One region of the Rhizobium leguminosarum genome, then DNA from elsewhere that is predicted to be linked to it. Evidence: predicted binding sites of a transcription regulator. Region 1 holds the regulator's gene; each other region holds the start of a gene.
The links. Region 1 encodes LexA, which represses DNA repair genes until DNA is damaged. Its sites were predicted from a motif close to TGTTCNNNNTGTGTTCNG; they were not measured.
Positions count from the first base shown of each region.

Region 2: BA011_RS21225 (2'-5' RNA ligase family protein) is a predicted target of LexA. The motif match lies at 1,838-1,855, and genes of this name have one in related genera.
Region 3: BA011_RS38580 (ImuA family protein) is a predicted target of LexA. The motif match lies at 995-1,012, and genes of this name have one in related genera.
Region 4: dnaE (DNA polymerase III subunit alpha) is a predicted target of LexA. The motif match lies at 1,961-1,978, and genes of this name have one in related genera.

Region 1 covers NZ_CP016286.1:1,246,250-1,250,493, reverse strand. Annotated here, with positions in the region: gene eno (phosphopyruvate hydratase) at 1-863, opposite strand, end outside; gene kdsA (3-deoxy-8-phosphooctulonate synthase) at 1,001-1,846, opposite strand; gene BA011_RS06380 (VOC family protein) at 1,843-2,739, opposite strand; gene lexA (transcriptional repressor LexA) at 2,935-3,654, shown strand; gene BA011_RS06370 (ComEC/Rec2 family competence protein) at 3,635-4,244, opposite strand, start outside.
Region 2 covers NZ_CP016286.1:4,364,599-4,368,842, reverse strand. Annotated here, with positions in the region: gene BA011_RS21240 (oxidoreductase) at 1-210, shown strand, start outside; gene BA011_RS21235 (SDR family oxidoreductase) at 269-1,003, shown strand; partial or broken gene BA011_RS21230 (methylated-DNA--[protein]-cysteine S-methyltransferase) at 1,086-1,647, opposite strand; gene BA011_RS21225 (2'-5' RNA ligase family protein) at 1,931-2,530, shown strand; gene BA011_RS21220 (succinylglutamate desuccinylase/aspartoacylase domain-containing protein) at 2,632-3,693, shown strand; gene BA011_RS21215 (ArsC family reductase) at 3,854-4,204, shown strand; gene ybaK (Cys-tRNA(Pro) deacylase) at 4,237-4,244, shown strand, end outside.
Region 3 covers NZ_CP016292.1:50,504-54,747, reverse strand. Annotated here, with positions in the region: gene BA011_RS38585 (SOS response-associated peptidase) at 1-510, opposite strand, end outside; gene BA011_RS43780 (hypothetical protein) at 592-813, opposite strand; gene BA011_RS38580 (ImuA family protein) at 1,061-1,816, shown strand; gene BA011_RS38575 (error-prone DNA polymerase) at 1,827-4,244, shown strand, end outside.
Region 4 covers NZ_CP016286.1:880,662-884,905, reverse strand. Annotated here, with positions in the region: gene dnaE (DNA polymerase III subunit alpha) at 1-1,724, opposite strand, end outside; gene BA011_RS04550 (DUF5680 domain-containing protein) at 2,227-2,691, shown strand; gene BA011_RS04545 (ISNCY family transposase) at 2,957-4,244, shown strand, end outside.

The DNA of each region.
Region 1 (4,244 bases):
GCCATGCCGTCCTCGATCGAGATGATCGGATAGTTGGCGGCGAGCTCGGCCAAATACTCCGCCATGGCGCCCGATTCCAGCGTGCGGCCTTCCCCTTCGAGAACGTATTTGCCGTCCTTGAAGAATTCGGTCGAGGCGCAGTCGAGGCCGAGGCACATGTCGTCGCCCGGCTTGTAGCCGGCTTTCTCGATCGACTTCATGATGAAGTCGAGGGCCTCAGGCGCGCTCTTCAGTCCCGGTGCGAAACCGCCTTCATCGCCGACATTGGTGTTGTGGCCCTGGCTAGCAAGTTCCTTGCGCAGCGTATGGAAGACTTCCGAACCCATGCGGACGGCTTCGGCGATCGAATCGGCGCCGACCGGCAGGATCATAAATTCCTGGAAATCGATCGGGTTGTCGGCATGGGCACCACCATTGATGATGTTCATCATCGGCACCGGCAGAAGGCTGGCGGAAGCGCCGCCGACATAACGGTAGAGCGGCAAGCCGGACGCCTGGGCAGCAGCCTTGGCGACGGCGAGCGACACGCCGAGGATGGCATTGGCGCCGAGACGAGACTTGTTCGGCGTGCCGTCCAGCTCGATCATGATGTTGTCGATCTGGATCTGGTTTTCGGCGTCGATGCCGCCGATCGCGTCGAAGATCTCGGTGTTGGCGGCTTCGACCGCCTTTTCGACGCCCTTGCCCAGATAGCGCTTGCCGCCGTCACGCAGTTCGACCGCCTCATGCGCGCCCGTCGAGGCGCCCGAGGGAACGGCCGCGCGGCCCATGCTGCCATCTTCGAGATAGACATCGACTTCGACGGTGGGGTTGCCACGGCTATCGAGAATCTCGCGGGCGATGATATCGGTGATTGCAGTCATGGGTTCTTCCTGCTCGGTGGGTGATAAATGATTCGAAACCTGTCTTAGTCGAAGGCGTGCAAATTACAATGCTGCAATAGCCTTCGGACCAGCCTTCCGATGTGGCCTATAGCACGATCATGTCAGACTGTTGAACGTCAAGCCTTGGCGACCGCATCGAAGGCAAGCAGCTTTTCGAGAAGCCGCGGCATGTCCTTGAGATAGACCATGTTCGGGCCGTCGGAAGGGGCATTGTCGGGGTCCTGATGAGTTTCGACGAAGACGCCGGCAATACCGGTAGCCACCGCTGCGCGCGCCAGCGTTTCTACGAATTCCCGCTGACCGCCGGAGGAATCGCCCTGCCCGCCCGGCTGCGCCACGGAATGGGTGGCATCGAAGATAACGGGCGCGCCCATCGCCGCCATGATCGGCAGCGAACGCATGTCGGAGACCAGCGTATTGTAACCAAAGGAGGCGCCGCGCTCGCACAGCAGCACGTTCGGATTGCCGCTGGCGTTGAGCTTCTTCAGAACGTTCTTCATATCCCAGGGAGCGAGGAACTGGCCCTTCTTGACATTGACGACGCGGCCGGTCTTGGCGGCGGCGATGAGAAGGTCGGTCTGGCGGCAGAGGAAGGCCGGGATCTGCAGGACGTCGACGATCTTTGCCACCTCTGCGCATTGCTCGGCGGTATGAACGTCGGTCAGGACGGGAAAGCCGAATTCCTTCTTGAGGTCGGCAAAGACCTCCATGCCCTTTTCGATCCCGATACCGCGTTCGGCCGACAGCGAGGTTCGGTTCGCCTTGTCGAAGGAGCTCTTGTAGACGAGGCCGATGCCGAGCTTTGCGCAAAGCTCCTTCAGCGTCCCGGCCACCATGAAGGCGTGGCCGCGGCTCTCCATCTGGCAGGGACCGGCAATCAGCGACAGACGGCCGGTATTGGAAAAGGTGACCTGGCCTTGGCCTTCGCCGATCCTGACTTCGGAATTCGTATCAGTGCTCATCGTGTTTCCTCGAAGGCGAAGAGCGTGCCCTGCCCGGGCGCGGGCTTCACCAGAATGCGATTGTTCTTGCGCGTGTATGTCACCCCGTTAGCAGCCAAATGCGCTTCTGTCACGGCAAGATCGGCGACAGCAAAGAGGATTGCCCGGCCGCGCAGGCCGCGATCTGCGCATGAGCCGGCGATGTCGAAATAGGCCTCCAGCCCTTCCGGCGTCATCAGGCTGATTTTCGCATTCGACGCCGCGATATCGACGCCGAAACCGGTTTTCTCGACTGCCGATTGCGCCACCGCAAGGCTGACGAAGGCAGCGAAGGCGGCCGGCTCCGGCGTGCAAAGCGCGATCTCGACTATGCCGGTGACGCCATTGACATGCGCCTCCAGCGCGGCGCGGTCGGCCGGCAGCGGATTGACGCGCTCGACGGTGAAAAGCAGGAGATCAGGCGCGCGCAGGTCGCCGGCAAAAGCCAGCTTGAAGCCGGCAATCGTCTCAGAACCGTCCGGCATCGTCATCGGCCGGGTGAACTGCAGCATCTCGCCGGCGCTCGATCCGTTGCCGACGAAATCCTGATGATCGATGCCGGCATCCTTGCTGCCGAAAGCCAGCCCCGAAAGCCCCTCCGCGCCGCAGCGGAAACGGAAGGCCTGGTTGCGGGCCGTGAAGACATTGCCTTGGCGCGCCGACGCCTCGCTCTCCTTGACGCTCGCAATCCCGAGCGGCTCCAGATAGGTCTTGTCGGCAAAAAAGACGCAGGCATTCTCCGTTCCGAAGGGATGGCGCGCATCGGCGGCAACGGTGAAGCCGAGCTTGCCGAGCCTCTCGCGCGCCAGATCGATGTTGACGACCGGCAGCACGACATGATCCAGCGGGTGCGGTTTGGCGGAATGCGCGTTCATGATCTCCCTCCTGGAAAGATCAAGAGATGTGCAGCGCCACCCTCAATACAAGACTTGTGTCCCAATCCGGCGAATGAAAATAAAAATCTCAACGAGTTGGCACCAAGTTTTACGGAAATTTAGCTACTTGCGGAACACATATGGAACATATAGTGTCTGTTCTGGATTTGTTTCAATCACGAGGTCACAACGTCGATGCTCACGCGCAAACAACAGGAGCTTCTCCTTTTCATTCATGAGCGCATGAAGGAATCCGGCGTTCCGCCATCTTTCGACGAAATGAAGGATGCCCTGGACCTCGCCTCCAAGTCCGGGATTCATCGCTTGATTACAGCGCTTGAGGAGCGAGGCTTCATTCGCCGCCTACCGAATCGCGCCCGCGCGCTCGAGGTCATCAAGCTTCCGGAGGCCTACAGCCCGAGCATTCAGCCCCGGCGCGGCTTTTCGCCGAGCGTCATCGAGGGCAGCCTCGGCAAGCCGCAGCCGGTCGCCACTCCTGCTCCCGCAAAACCCGTCGCCGACAACGGCAACTCGGTCTCCGTGCCGGTCATGGGCCGAATCGCTGCCGGTGTGCCGATCTCGGCGATCCAGAACAATACCCACGACATCGTCGTTCCGGCCGACATGCTCGGCTCCGGTGAACATTATGCGCTCGAGGTCAAGGGCGATTCGATGATCGACGCCGGCATCTTCGACGGCGACACCGTGATCATCCGCAACGGCAGTACCGCAAGTCCGGGCGACATCGTCGTTGCTCTCGTCGACGACGAAGAAGCGACACTCAAGCGCTTCCGCCGCAAGGGCGCCTCGATCGCGCTGGAAGCGGCCAACCCGGCTTACGAGACCCGGATTTTCGGGCCGGACCGTGTCAAGGTTCAGGGTAAACTCGTCGGTCTCATTCGCCGCTATCACTGACATTGGCCAGGCCGGATTCGGTAAAACTGTTGCTGCGCCAGTCATAGGCACGATGGCGCATCCATGGCCGCGACAATGCATCGAATGCGGTTGCGACCTCCAGGCCGGTGTCCGTGAAGCGCAACTCGATGGAACCGGTCCTGCGCAGCGTCTCACCGGTGAAGAGCGTCGCACCTGAGCGGCAATTGTTGAAGCGAAGGCGGACCGACGTCACGACGATATCGGCAGCGTCGCATGCCGGGCCGAGATAGGCAGCGTTGTCGATGACGGTTACCACCTGACCATTGCCGAGCCTTGATATGCACCAGGCCTTCTTGACGCAGGAAAAGCGGTTTGCGTCACCGCCCGCTGCGGCCGTCCGCATCGCGGTCCTTGCTTCGTTCTGCTGATCGCGGGAAAGCCTGACGCGGCGGTCTTCTCCCTCAGGCGGGATAGCAGGACCATCCAGCATCTTCGGCGGATCATGCCTCGGCAGGACCAGCGCTCTCTGCCACTGGTCGAAGATGAAGTCCGACGGTCTTTCACGGTTGGACGCCATTGCCGCCGCCTCGACGACCGCGACGAGACTGCCATCCTCCGAAATCACCAGA
Region 2 (4,244 bases), 1.9 Mb from region 1:
CAGGCCACCCGCTCGATCTCCGGCAACCAGCCGGGCGATCCCGCGCGCGCGGCAACCGCGATCATATCAGCGTTCGAAGCGGACGCGCCGCCGCTGCGCCTGCTGCTCGGCGCGCCCGCCCTGAAGATCGCCCGAGAACGGCTGGATGCGCTGCGCGCAAACTTCGACGCCTGGGCAGAGACGACGCTCAGTGCTGATTTCCCACGCTAACCGCCACGAAAACCCTCAGCCGCATCGCCAGGCGAGCGGCCCACACATGGAGCTTGAAATGTCTGATATCAAAGGAAAAGTCATTGCCATCACCGGAGCCAGCAGCGGCATCGGAGAGGCTGCGGCTAAGGTGCTGGCTGCCGCAGGCGCCCATATCGTGATCGGTGCCCGCCGCACGGAGCGCCTGGAGGAACTCGCCGGCGAAATCGCCGCAAAGGGCGGGTCGGTTCGCCTGCGAAAGCTTGACGTCGCCGACCGAGTGGATGTGGAAGCCTTCGCAGGCTTTGCCAAGTCCGAATTCGGCCGGTTGGATGTCATCGTCAACAATGCCGGCGTCATGCCGCTCTCGCCGCTCGACGCCCTCAAGGTCGACGAATGGGACCGGATGATCGACGTCAACATCAAGGGCGTTCTCTACGGCATCGCGGCAGCGCTTCCGATCATGAAGGCGCAGGGATCGGGGCAGATCATCAACCTGTCTTCGATCGGCGGCCACAGCGTCTCTCCGACGGCCGCCGTCTATTGCGCGACGAAATTTGCGGTGCGTGCGATCTCGGACGGATTGCGGCAGGAGACCGATCGTATCCGCGTGACCGTCATCTCTCCCGGCACGACGACATCGGAACTGGCCGACACGATCACCGATCCGACGGCGCGGGACGCTATGAAGGCTTTCAGGGCGATCACGATCAGCCCCGAGGCCGTCGCCAATTCCATCCTCTACGCCATCAGCCAGCCTGATGACGTCGATGTCAGCGAGATCATCATCCGGCCGACTGCCAGCCCGCATTGAGTGGCTGACACCGCTGCAGTTCCTGCAAAAGCGCAGAGCGGTTTTGCGTCCGGAATTGCGGAAAACGAAAGGCCTCCGCCGCCTAAAAACCCAGCGACTGCTGGGCAGGCAGCGGCGGTGCGAGGTTGACGCCTTCGAGCTCCAGCATGCGGGCCTTCGATGACGAACCGCCGGGCGCGGAAAAGCCGCCGATCTTGCCGCCGGCCGCAAGCACCCGATGGCAGGGAATGATCAGAGCAACCGGGTTCTTCGCCATCGCCTGGCCGACGTCGCGGGCGGCTTCCGGCCCGACGCCGAGCTCCTTGGCCAGCGCGCCGTAAGTGGTGGTGCGGCCCCAGCCGACACGCCTTGCCGCCGCATAAATATCCCGGAAGAAGGCATCCTGGCCGGCAAGGTCGAGTTCGACGCCGGAAAAATCCGTCTCTTCGCCCTGGAAGTAGCGTTTCACGGCGGCGACCGTCTCCAGCACAGCAGGCGTCGGCGCGCCGGCTTCGGCATCCGGCAGGCGGCGCAGCAGCAGCCGTTCGGTCGCTTCCGCTGATTTGGTCGGCAGTTGGAAACGGGTGATGCCTGCGTCGCTAGGCGATGCCGCAGAAACCACCCGCGGTTTCGAAGATGAGATAGTGGTGTATGGTCTCAGCCATGACACAGCCTCCGCGTTTTCGATGATTTCAAAATCGTATGGGACGGCCGCCGTTTCAACCCGTTTCTTGCGCGCGCCGCGCTTCCAGGAAATATTGCGGTGCACCCCCTGCAATGTCGGTCGAACTCCACTTTCAACCGATCCTGGGCGACGGTTCGGATGAGTGTGACGTCGAGCATATCGAGAAATTATGTTCTTCTTCTGTTCTTGATACCGTTTCCTTTCAGAGTATTCTTCGTCGCGTTTTGACAACGACGAGGTGGGTCATGACGACCTGAAATTCCATGAACCAAATGCCCCTCGACTTCGGAGACGACAAAAATGGGCGCGGACGGCGGAACGAAAGCTACGCCAGCGGAGATCGACTTTTCTTTGCGCTTTGTCCTCCTGATGCCATCGAGCAGCAGGCGGCCGCAATCGCCGATGACTATCGTCGAGCCTTCTCCCTTTCCGGCAGGCCGCGCCTGACGACATTGCATGTGTCGATCATCTGGGTCGGAGACTATCCGAAGCTGCCGGAGGATGTGGTCTTCGCGGCACGACAGGCCGGCGCCATGGTCGAGAGTGCGCCGATCGCAATCACCTTTGACCGGATCATGCGATTCCCGCAGGCGCGAGCGCTTGTGCTTTGCGGCGAGGGCGAACGGAAGCCGCTCACCCGAGTGCATGTCCAACTGGGCGTCGACATGCACAATGCCGGCTTGCGGCACAATATCAACCGCGATTTCACACCGCATATGACGCTGCTCTACGACCGCAAGACCGTGCCGCCGACGAGGCTCGACACACCCGTTTCATGGACGGCGTCCGAATTCCTGCTCATCCACAGTGTTCTCGGAAAAGCCGAACATCGGATCATCGATCGTTGGCCGCTGCTCGGCTGAGGCAATGATGTCTCCGGACCACGCTTGCGCTTGCCCTATTTCCGCTCATATAGCTCGGAATGCCTAACCGAGCGCTGGTTGCAAACGGGAACGAAGACAGCATGGACGTTTCAGAGATCATCATCCCTGGAGATACGCCGGGAACGGAGTGGCGGCTGCCGGTGCTGCGTTTTAAAGGTCACGATCCGAAGGCGCCGAAGATCTATATCCAGGCGGCACTGCATGCCGGCGAGCTGCCGGGAACGGTGCTGCTGCATTTCCTCTGCGAGCGGCTGCGGCAGGCGGAAAACCAAGGCGGGATCGCCGGCGACATCACCATCGTGCCGCAGGCCAATCCGATCGGTGCGGCGCAATCGCATTTCGGCGAGCTGCAGGGCCGTTTCGACCTGGGCTCACGCACCAATTTCAACCGGGATTTTCCGCTGATCTCCATTGTGGATCGCGCCACGCTGATCGAAGGCCTCGATGATTATCCGGCTACCGACAGGTTGAAGCGGCAGCTGCTGCACATGGCGCTCGGGGCCGATCTGGTGCTCGACCTGCATTGCGACGATGAATCCCTGCAATATGCCTATATCGACGAGGCCTTCTGGCCGGAGGCGGCCGATCTTGCCGCTGCACTCGACATGGAGGCCGTGCTGCTTTCCGACGGCGAGAGCTCAGCCTTCGAGGAGGCCGTCGGTTTTGCATGGAAATATGAAGTTCCCGGCGAACGCCGGCCCCGGCTGCCCGGCAAACTCTCCGTCACCGTCGAGCTGCGCGGCAAACGCGACGTCGATCCGGTGCTGGCGAAATCGGATGCGGACGGGCTCTGGCGCTTCCTCGCGGCACGCGGGATCGTTGGCGACGAAAAACCGGCGGCAACGGTATTTTCCGGTCCGGCCGTGCCGCTCGACAATGTCGAGATCATCCGCGCGCCAGAAGGCGGAGCCGTACTCTTCTATCGCGATATCGGCGAGAGGGTTGCGGAAGGCGATCTTCTGGCGACGATAGTCACCCGGCCCGGGCAGCCTGGCGGCAGCATCGAGCTTACCGCGCCGCAGGACGGGCTGATCCTCACCCGAACTTCCGACCGGCTGGTGCGGCGGCGCGGCGACCTGATGAAGATCGCCTGCGACGAACCCAGCAAGGCTTCGCGCAAGGCTGGCACGTTGGAGAACTGAGCCGGGACGGCTTTGCCGGCGGCGATTGCTGTCTGAAATGTCAATCAATTCGCAGCCGTCACAGTGCGCGTCGACGCGCTCGGGGATAAAAGGTCGCACGGCGTTTGCGCCGGCCTTCGTGCATGTTATCTCGCTGTCATCACAGGGAGATCGATCGGGCATGGCCGTCACCATCTACGGCATCAAGAATTGCGACACGATGAAGAAGGCCCGCAGCTGGCTGGAAGAACACCGCGTCGCCTATGAGTTTCACGACTACAAGGCGCTCGGTATCGACCGCGCCCATCTCGAAGCCTGGATCGACGAAGCCGGCCTCGATACCGTCCTCAACCGCGCCGGCACCACCTTCCGCAAACTGCCCGATGCCGAGCGCGAGAACCTGACCCGGGAGAAGGCAATCCAGCTGATGCTCGACCAGCCGTCGATGATCAAGCGGCCGGTGCTGGAGGCGAAGGGCAAGCTGCTGGTCGGCTTCAAGCCGGAGATTTACGCGGGTATGTTCGAAGGCTGACAGGCGGCCGGGTGAACTCACGAGGGAAAGAGATGTCCAA
Region 3 (4,244 bases), on a different replicon from region 1:
ATGAACCGGCGAGACGATTTCGTTGGGTGAGGTCGTCAAAAAACCGAACAGTTCGTATTCCTGTTCGCCATCCCTGACCTTCCGCACGCCTTTCCAGGGCGTCCAGAAGCCCGCGAAAAACATCAGCGGCCGATCTTCATTGCCGGCGAACCAAGCGTTCGGCACGCGTCCGCCCTCGACTTTGCTGGCAGGATCAGGTTCGGCAAAAGACGTGAACGGCACGACGCAGCGGCTGGTAGGCCCGAGCCACCGGCGCCAATGTGGGGAGTTTACATTGCGGATATTGGTGACGCCGGGATCGTAATTTTTTACATAAGCCGGCGGCGACGGCATTCCCCAGGTCGCCCGGGCAATCTCGCGCTGGCCGTCCTCGGCAATGCGGACGATCGGCGCCTGATAGCCTGGATAAACATCGAAAGAGGCTTCATTCCAACCGGCTCGATCTCGGAACGCCTTTGTAAACTGCAGAACCGCGTCGCGCGTGGTCGTCACATTATAGAGATTACACATTGCCGTCCTCCTATCCAATGCGGCTCAAGGCGAAATTTCCGATCCTTTCGGAACGCAATCAAGCTTTGAAAGCTCCAGCGATCACGTGGGCTTTTGCGGCTCAAAAACCAAGGCCGCCTCCAGTAAACAGGGAAATCCCGTCCCGCATCTATCCTGCCCGTCCGGACAATGCATCTTGTCGCAACCCATCGCCATGCGACGGCGCAGATCCACAAAACGCATGCTGGCGCCAAACTGTTTCACCAGCGCCTTGCGATCAAGCTCGCCCTGTTGCCCGCACGGCTTGCATTGGACGGTAATCACCCGGTCCCTTGAAATCTCTGAGCGTCAGCAGGCCGGGCATATCTCTATTTTCTCATCCACGAAATTTTTCAAGACATTCAGCATCGAGTTGAATCTGCTTGATGAATCGATTGAGCAACAGCTGTCTCGTGATGCTCACTGCTGTCCACCCGATTCTTGCCCGTTGACTCATTGCTGTTTAAAGAACAAAAACAGAACATATCAGCTTTTTGTGGCTATGCAAATGCACTCTTGATGTTGGAAACCGATGCCAATCACAGCCGCCAACCCCGTCATTTCCGAACTTCAGGACCGCATCCGGCGGCTTGAAGGCGGAGCTGCGCGCAAGGGCGAGGTGTTGTCGTTCGGAATTGCCGAGATCGACGCCAAGCTACCCGGTGGTGGGCTGGCCCGCGGCGCCTTGCACGAAGTGGCTGGTGGTGGCGCCGACGCGGTGCATGGCGCGGCGGCCGCTCTGTTCGTCGCCGGGATTGTCGCGCGCACGAAAGGCGAGGTCCTCTGGTGCCTGACACGGCCGGATCTGTTTGCACCAGCATTGGCGCAGGCGGGCCTCCATCATGATCGGGTGATCTATGTCGAGGCCGACCGGGAAGAGGATGTGCTCACCAATTTCGAAGAGGGCCTGCGTTTTGGCGGGCTTGGCGCCGTCGTTGCCGAGCTTGTGCGCCTGCCGATGACCGCCTCGCGGCGCCTGCAGCTGGCGGCCGAGGCTTCCGGAACGATCGGCATTGCGCTGCGACGATGGCGGCGTCCGACGGAGGCAGCTGATTTCGGGCAGCCGACGGCCGCGACGACACGCTGGCGCATCAGCGTCCTGCCTTCCGAGCCGCTTCCCGTGCCGGGCATCGGGCGGGCGCGGTGGCTGGCGGAATTGATCAGAGCAAGAGCGGGAGAAGCCGCGGAATTTGAAATAGGTGCCTGCGATGCCACGGGTCGTATCAGTCTTTCTCCCCACGCTCGCGACGGACAGGATCAGACGCGCCGATCCTGGAATTTTGCCTGAAACACCTGTCGTGGTCGTTGCGCGCAGTGGATCGAAACGCACCGTCGCCGCGGTCGACGCTGCGGCCTTCAAGTCCGGCGTTCGGGTCGGCATGCCTGCCGCGAAAGCCCAGGCGATGATATCCGGCCAGCATCTCGTCGATGCCGACCCCATCGGTGATGCCGCGGCGGTTGAGCGCCTGGCGCTGTGGATGCTGCGCCAATATACGCCGGTGGTGGCGATCGACAGGCCCGACGGCATCGTCATGGACACCGAGGGGGCGGACCATCTGCGCGGCGGCGAGTTGCCGATGCTGACCGGCCTCGTCAACGCTTTAAGAGGCCACGGTCTTCAGGCCCGAGGCGCCATCGCCGACACCTGGGGCGGCGCCCACGCCATTGCCCGCGCCACGCGGCGGCAGGTGATCATCGCGCCGGTTGGAGAAACGGCCAAGGCCGTCGTCAACCTGCCGATTTCCAGCCTTCGTCTGCCTTCCGACATCGTCAGCGGTCTGGGGGTACTTGGGTTTCGCACCGTCGGCGAGCTTTCCGCAACGCCGCGGGCGCCTCTGACACTGCGCTTCGGGCCGGAGGTCGGCCGTCGGCTCGATCAAATGTTCGGGCGACTTGCCGAACCGATCGACCCCATTCGCACAGCGGACCTGATCGAAGTGATCAGATCCTTTTCTGAGCCGATCGGGGCCGCCGAAACCATCGCCAAATATATCGGCAAGCTCGTGGTCGAACTCTGCGCCGCATTGGAGACGCGCGGGCAGGGCGTTCGCCGCGCCGATCTGATCATCTATCGCGTCGACAACACATTGCAGTCGCTGCGTGCCGGCACTGCCAAGCCGGTGCGTGACATCCCCCGTCTGACAAAGCTTCTCTGTGCCAGCATCGAGAAGATCGATCCCGGTTTCGGTATCGAAAAGCTGTCTCTGGCCGCGACGATGATCGAACCGTTTGAAGAAAAGCAGTCCGTCTCCTCGCTGGTCGAAGAGATGATCGTCGACGTCACGCCCCGGCTCGTCGTCGGCTGCAGGCTCGATCTGACAGATGGCATCTCGATGCTGCTGTATCCGACGGACCGGGCCGCCTATTCGGGGCTTTGCCGGCTTCTGTCACTCGGCAAGGAGCGGGACGGCAAAGGCAAGTGCGTTCTCGATCTGACGGATGTGGCCCTTTATGCAGAGGGCCTGCTCGCCATCCTGATCCCCGACGAGGCCGATGACGCATGCGCTGTCCATCTGCGCAAAGTGAAGGAGATATTTGGCGACCGCGCCTATATGGCCCTGACCTTGCGCCGGCGGCCGAACGATCAATTGCGCCTGCACGAGCTCAACACCCTGGCGATCCAGCACAAGGTTCGGCCGGTCGTCACCAATGACGTGCTGTTTCACGAGCCGGGCAGGCGACAGTTGCAGGATGTCGTCACCTGCATTCGCCATCGCACCACCATCGATCAGGCCGGTTTCTTGCGCGAACGGCACGCCGATCGGTTTTTGAAACCGCCGGAGGAAATGTACCGGCTATTCGGCCGATACCCCGAGGCTCTTGCCCGCACCCGCGAGATTGTCGACCGCTGTCGCTTCGACATGAGCGAACTGACCTATCAATATCCCGAGGAAGCGATCATCCCCGGACTGACGGCGCAGCAGACGCTGGAAAAATTCACCTGGGAGGGCGTGCGCGATCGCTATCCCGAGGGTGTACCGGACGATGTGGTGAAGACCCTCAATCACGAGCTCGACTTGATCCGCAAACTCGATTACGCGCCTTACTTTCTGACGGTCTATAGCATCGTCCGCTACGCGCGCTCGCAGAGCATCCTGTGCCAGGGTCGGGGCAGCGCCGCCAATTCCGCCGTCTGTTATGTGCTGGGGATTACCGCGATCGATCCGGCCGCAAACGATCTGCTGTTCGAACGCTTTATCTCAGCCGAGCGCAACGAGCCGCCCGACATCGACGTCGATTTCGAACACTCCAGACGCGAAGAGGTGATCCAGTGGATCTACAAGACCTATGGCCGGCAGAAGGCTGCCCTTTGCGCGACCGTTACGCGCTACCGCGCCAAGGGTGCGCTTCGCGATGTCGGTAAGGTGCTCGGCCTGCCCGAAGACATGATCACGGCGCTGTCGGCCGGTGTCTGGGGCTGGAGCAAGGAGGGCGTCGGCGAAAAGCAGGTCAACGAGCTGAACATGAACATGTCCGACCGCCGCCTGCGGCTGACATTGGAACTGGCGCAGCAGCTGATGGGCGCGCCGCGTCATCTGGGCCAGCATCCGGGCGGATTCGTCCTGACCAATGACCGCCTCGACGAATTGGTGCCGATCGAACAGGCGCGCATGCAGGACCGCCAGACCATTGAGTGGGACAAGGACGATATCGAGGCGCTCAAGTTCATGAAGGTCGACGTGTTGGCGCTCGGGATGCTCACCTGCATGGCACGA
Region 4 (4,244 bases), 370 kb from region 1:
ACCCATTTCATGTTGAACTGGGTGACCGGCATGTCCGAACGCGGATCGCGATACATCGGCACCAGCTTGGAAAGCGGCCGGTCGCCGATGACGATGCCGGCGGCATGGGTCGAGGCATGGCGGTAAAGCCCCTCGATCTTCTGGGCGATATCAAGCAGCCGCGCGACAACAGGTTCCTTTGCCGCCTCCTCCTGCAGCTTCGGCTCCTCCTCGATCGCCTTGGACAGCGGCGTCGGATTGGCGGGATTGTTCGGCACGAGTTTGCAGATCTTGTCGACCTGGCCATAGGGCATTTCCAGCACGCGGCCGACGTCGCGAAGGGCGGCGCGCGCTTGCAGCGAACCGAAAGTGATGATCTGCGCCACCTGCTCGCGGCCATACTTGGCCTGGACATAGCGGATCACCTCTTCGCGGCGGTCCTGGCAGAAATCGATGTCGAAGTCCGGCATCGAGACGCGTTCCGGATTGAGGAAGCGCTCGAAGAGCAGCGAAAAACGCAAGGGATCGACGTCGGTGATCGTCAATGCATAGGCGACCAGCGAGCCGGCGCCCGAACCGCGGCCGGGACCGACCGGAATGTCATGCTGCTTGGCCCATTTGATGAAGTCGGCAACGATCAGGAAGTAACCGGGAAAACGCATGCGCTCGATGACGCTGAGCTCGAAATCCAGCCGTTCGCGATAATCCTTTTCCTCGTAACCCGGCGACATGCCGAGCGTTGCAAGCCGCATATCCAGTCCTTCGACCGCCTGGCGGCGCAGCTCGCTCGCCTCGGCGCGTTCGGCCTCCTCGGCATCGTCGGTCGCCCCGGTGAAGCGTGGCAGGATCGGCTTTCGCGTCTTCAGCACGAAGGAGCAGCGCGTGGCAATCTCGATCGTATTTTCCAGTGCTTCCGGCAGGTCGGCGAAAAGCTTGACCATCTCGGCCCGGCTCTTCAGATAGTGATCCGGCGTCAGGCGAAAGCGGCTGTCGTCGGAGACGATGGCGTTGTGCGCGACCGCCATCAGCGCATCATGGGCGTCGTAATCGTCGCGGGTCGGAAAGAAGGCCTCGTTGGTCGCAACCAGCGGCAGGTCGTGGGCATAGGCGAGCCCGATAATCTTCTGCTCGTGCCGCTTGTCGTAGGTGCCGTGCCGCTGCAGCTCGACATAGAGCCTATCGCCGAAGAGGCGCTTGAGCGTGAGCAGCCGGGCTTCCGCCTGAGCGGGATGGCCTTCCTTGATCGCCACGTCGACCGGCCCGGTCAAGGCGCCGCTCAATGCGATCAGCCCTTCCGTGCCTGCCTCCTCAAGCCAGGAGGCGCTGATATGAACGGCCTGGTTGCTCTCGCCGCCGAGATAGGCCCGGCTGACAAGATCGACCAGCCGTTCGTAACCGGCATCCGTCGCGGCAAGAAGAACGATCGCCGGCAGCTTGACCAGGGCCTGCTGGCCGCCGCGCTTTTCCGTTTCCAACCCGTCTCCCATATCGATCGAGACCTGACAGCCGATGATCGGCTGCAGGCCGTCCTCCATCGCCTTCTGGGAGAATTCGAGGGCGACAAACAGATTGTTGGTGTCGGTAATCGCAATCGCCGGCTGGCTGTCGCCGGTCGCCTTGTAGAGGATCTTCTTCAGCGGCAGGGCGCCCTCGAGAAGCGAATAGGCGGAATGGACCCTCAGGTGGATGAAACCCGGCGTACCGCCGGTCGCCTCACCCGTTGAACCCTTTGCCGTATCCGCCATAACATGCCTTCCCAATCACCCGAATGAATCGGACGCATTGTCGGCATAGAGGGCGATGATGTCCAGAAGAAGTCCCGCGTCCGGACCGCATGATTACCATGCGGTCCCCTGAAAAGTTTAGAGCGCCATGACGATGAGCGAGAAGCTGGCAACGAACATTGCGATGGAGGTGAATGCTGCGATATCACGGATCATGTCAGTCATCGGGCTCTCCTTTACTCGTTATGTTTTCAATTTGTTCCATGTATGTTCTGTTGTCAACAGGAATCTTTTCCTTCTTTCTTGTGTTCGAAAATCCCAGGAAATAGGCGACGAATCGGCTAAGGGCCGGCGCCCGATGTGATCGGCAGCAGCCTTGCCCTTTCCCGATCCGCCGCAGATCGGTCATGGTGCTCAGGCGGCAGACCTCCTCAGGGCGACTCTTTATTTCTCACCTATGTTCCCTTTTTGTTCTTTACATACCGCGGCATATTTGCCAGCATCGGGCCGAGAGGAGAATGACATGCTCGATATTGCGATGCTGAACGAATTCGTCGTGGAGGCGAAGGCTGCGACCTATGTCGGCGGCGGCGTGGCGCGCGCGTCCTGTCGGCCGGGTGCCCACGATATCGGTTACGAACGCGGCGACTGGCGCTATCTCGACAGCTATTTCGGCGGGACCGATTTCGCCGGACAGGAAGTGGTGTGGCTTGCCGACGAGCCCGTCTGGGCGATGAATTATTTCGGCTGCGTCATTGCGCCTGAGCTCATCGACGGCACAGCAGCCGGAGCAGTGATCAAGGCCGCACTTTCGGCGATGTATCGCGAGGGCCGGTTTCTTGGCGGGATGGAATTCGACCATCCGTTCGGCCGCTATATCGACAGCAGCGAAGGCGGCTGCGAGCGGTTCATCGGCCACGAATGCATCATGGTCGATGGCCAGAAGGCCTATATGCTCGATTATCGCGGCGGGCTGGTCATCCCCTGATTATGGCCCACGGCTGTTCTGTTAAAAGTGCATAATATCCCGCCAGGAGGTCGGCGAGATTAGCCCTCATCCGGCTGCCTCCACCTCTGCCTGGGGCGAGACGAGTGGCTCGACCCCGGTAGGTTAGTGCCCGTCCACAAACGGTAAACCACTGAAATTATTGGAGGAATAGCGATATTGCGACGGGCAAAGCCCGGCGGTTTCAGGTATACTTTAGATCAAGCCATTGATTCTAAAGACAAACCCGCAACCGCCGGAGCCGACAATGCGCCAAGAACGCACCGTCCAAGCCAATATATTCGATCTTTTCGCCGAACACGAGATCGGCCGCGAGCTGAAAGCCATGTCGCAATGGCTGGATGAGCATCGTGATCTGCTCGGGCTGGTAGCGCAGGACCTGCGCCGCCACGGCGTCAAGGAGACCGGCCGCGAGGGCCTGCCGGCGGAGGCCGTGCTGCGTTGCGCCCTGCTCAAACAACACCGTCAGTTGAGTTATGAGGAGTTGGCCTTTCATCTGGAAGATTCCGCCTCGTTCCGGGCCTTTGCCCGGCTGCCGTGGGGGTGGAACCCGAAGAAGTCGGTCTTGCACAAGACGATCAGCGCGATCCGGGCCGGGACCTTTGAAGCGATCAATCGCGTGCTGTTGACGAGCGCCCGGCAGGACAAGGTGGAACGCGGCAAGGTCGTGCGCATCGACAGCACCGTCACTTCGGCGCTGATGCACGAACCGAGCGACAGTAGTCTTTTGTGGGACTGCGTGCGGGTGATGGTGCGGCTGTTGCAGCAGGCGGCTTCCTTGGGCAGCGCCATCTCATGGCACGATCACTGCCGCGCGGCGAAGAAGCGATCCCGGGCGATCCAATTTACCCGCGGTCGTCCGAAACGAGTTCAGCACTATCGCGCGCTGCTCAGGATCACGCGCACCACCTTGAGCTATCTCGAACAGGCGGCGGCGCAACTGCCCTTGGCGGCGGGCCCGGCGGTCGAACTCTGGCAGGCCCAACTCCGCCACTATAAGCCGCTGATCGAACGGATCATCGCCCAGACCGAGCGGCGGGTCCTGGCCGGCGAGGCGGTGCCGGCTGGCGACAAGCTGGTCAGTTTGTTCGAGCCGCATGCCGACATCATCGTCAAAGGCAGCCGCGACGTCGAGTATGGCCATAAGATCAATTTGACCACCGGCACAAGCGGGCTGATCCTCGACCTCGTCGTCGAAACCGGCAACCCGGCCGACAGCGAGCGCTTGCTGCCGATGCTGGAACGCCACATCGGCATCTGGGGCGAGGCGCCGCGTCAGGCGGCGGCCGACGGCGGCTATGCCAGCCGCGATAATTTGAGCCGAGCCAAAGCCTGGGGCATCTGCGACATGGCCTTCCACAAGAAGTGCGGCCTCAGGATCGAAGACATGGTCAAGAGCCGCTGGGTCTATCGCAAGCTGCGCAACTTCCGCGCCGGCATCGAGGCCGGCATCTCCTGCCTCAAACGCGCCTACGGCTTGGGGCGCTGCACCTGGCGTGGGCTCGACCACTTCAAGGCTTATGTCTGGTCCTCGG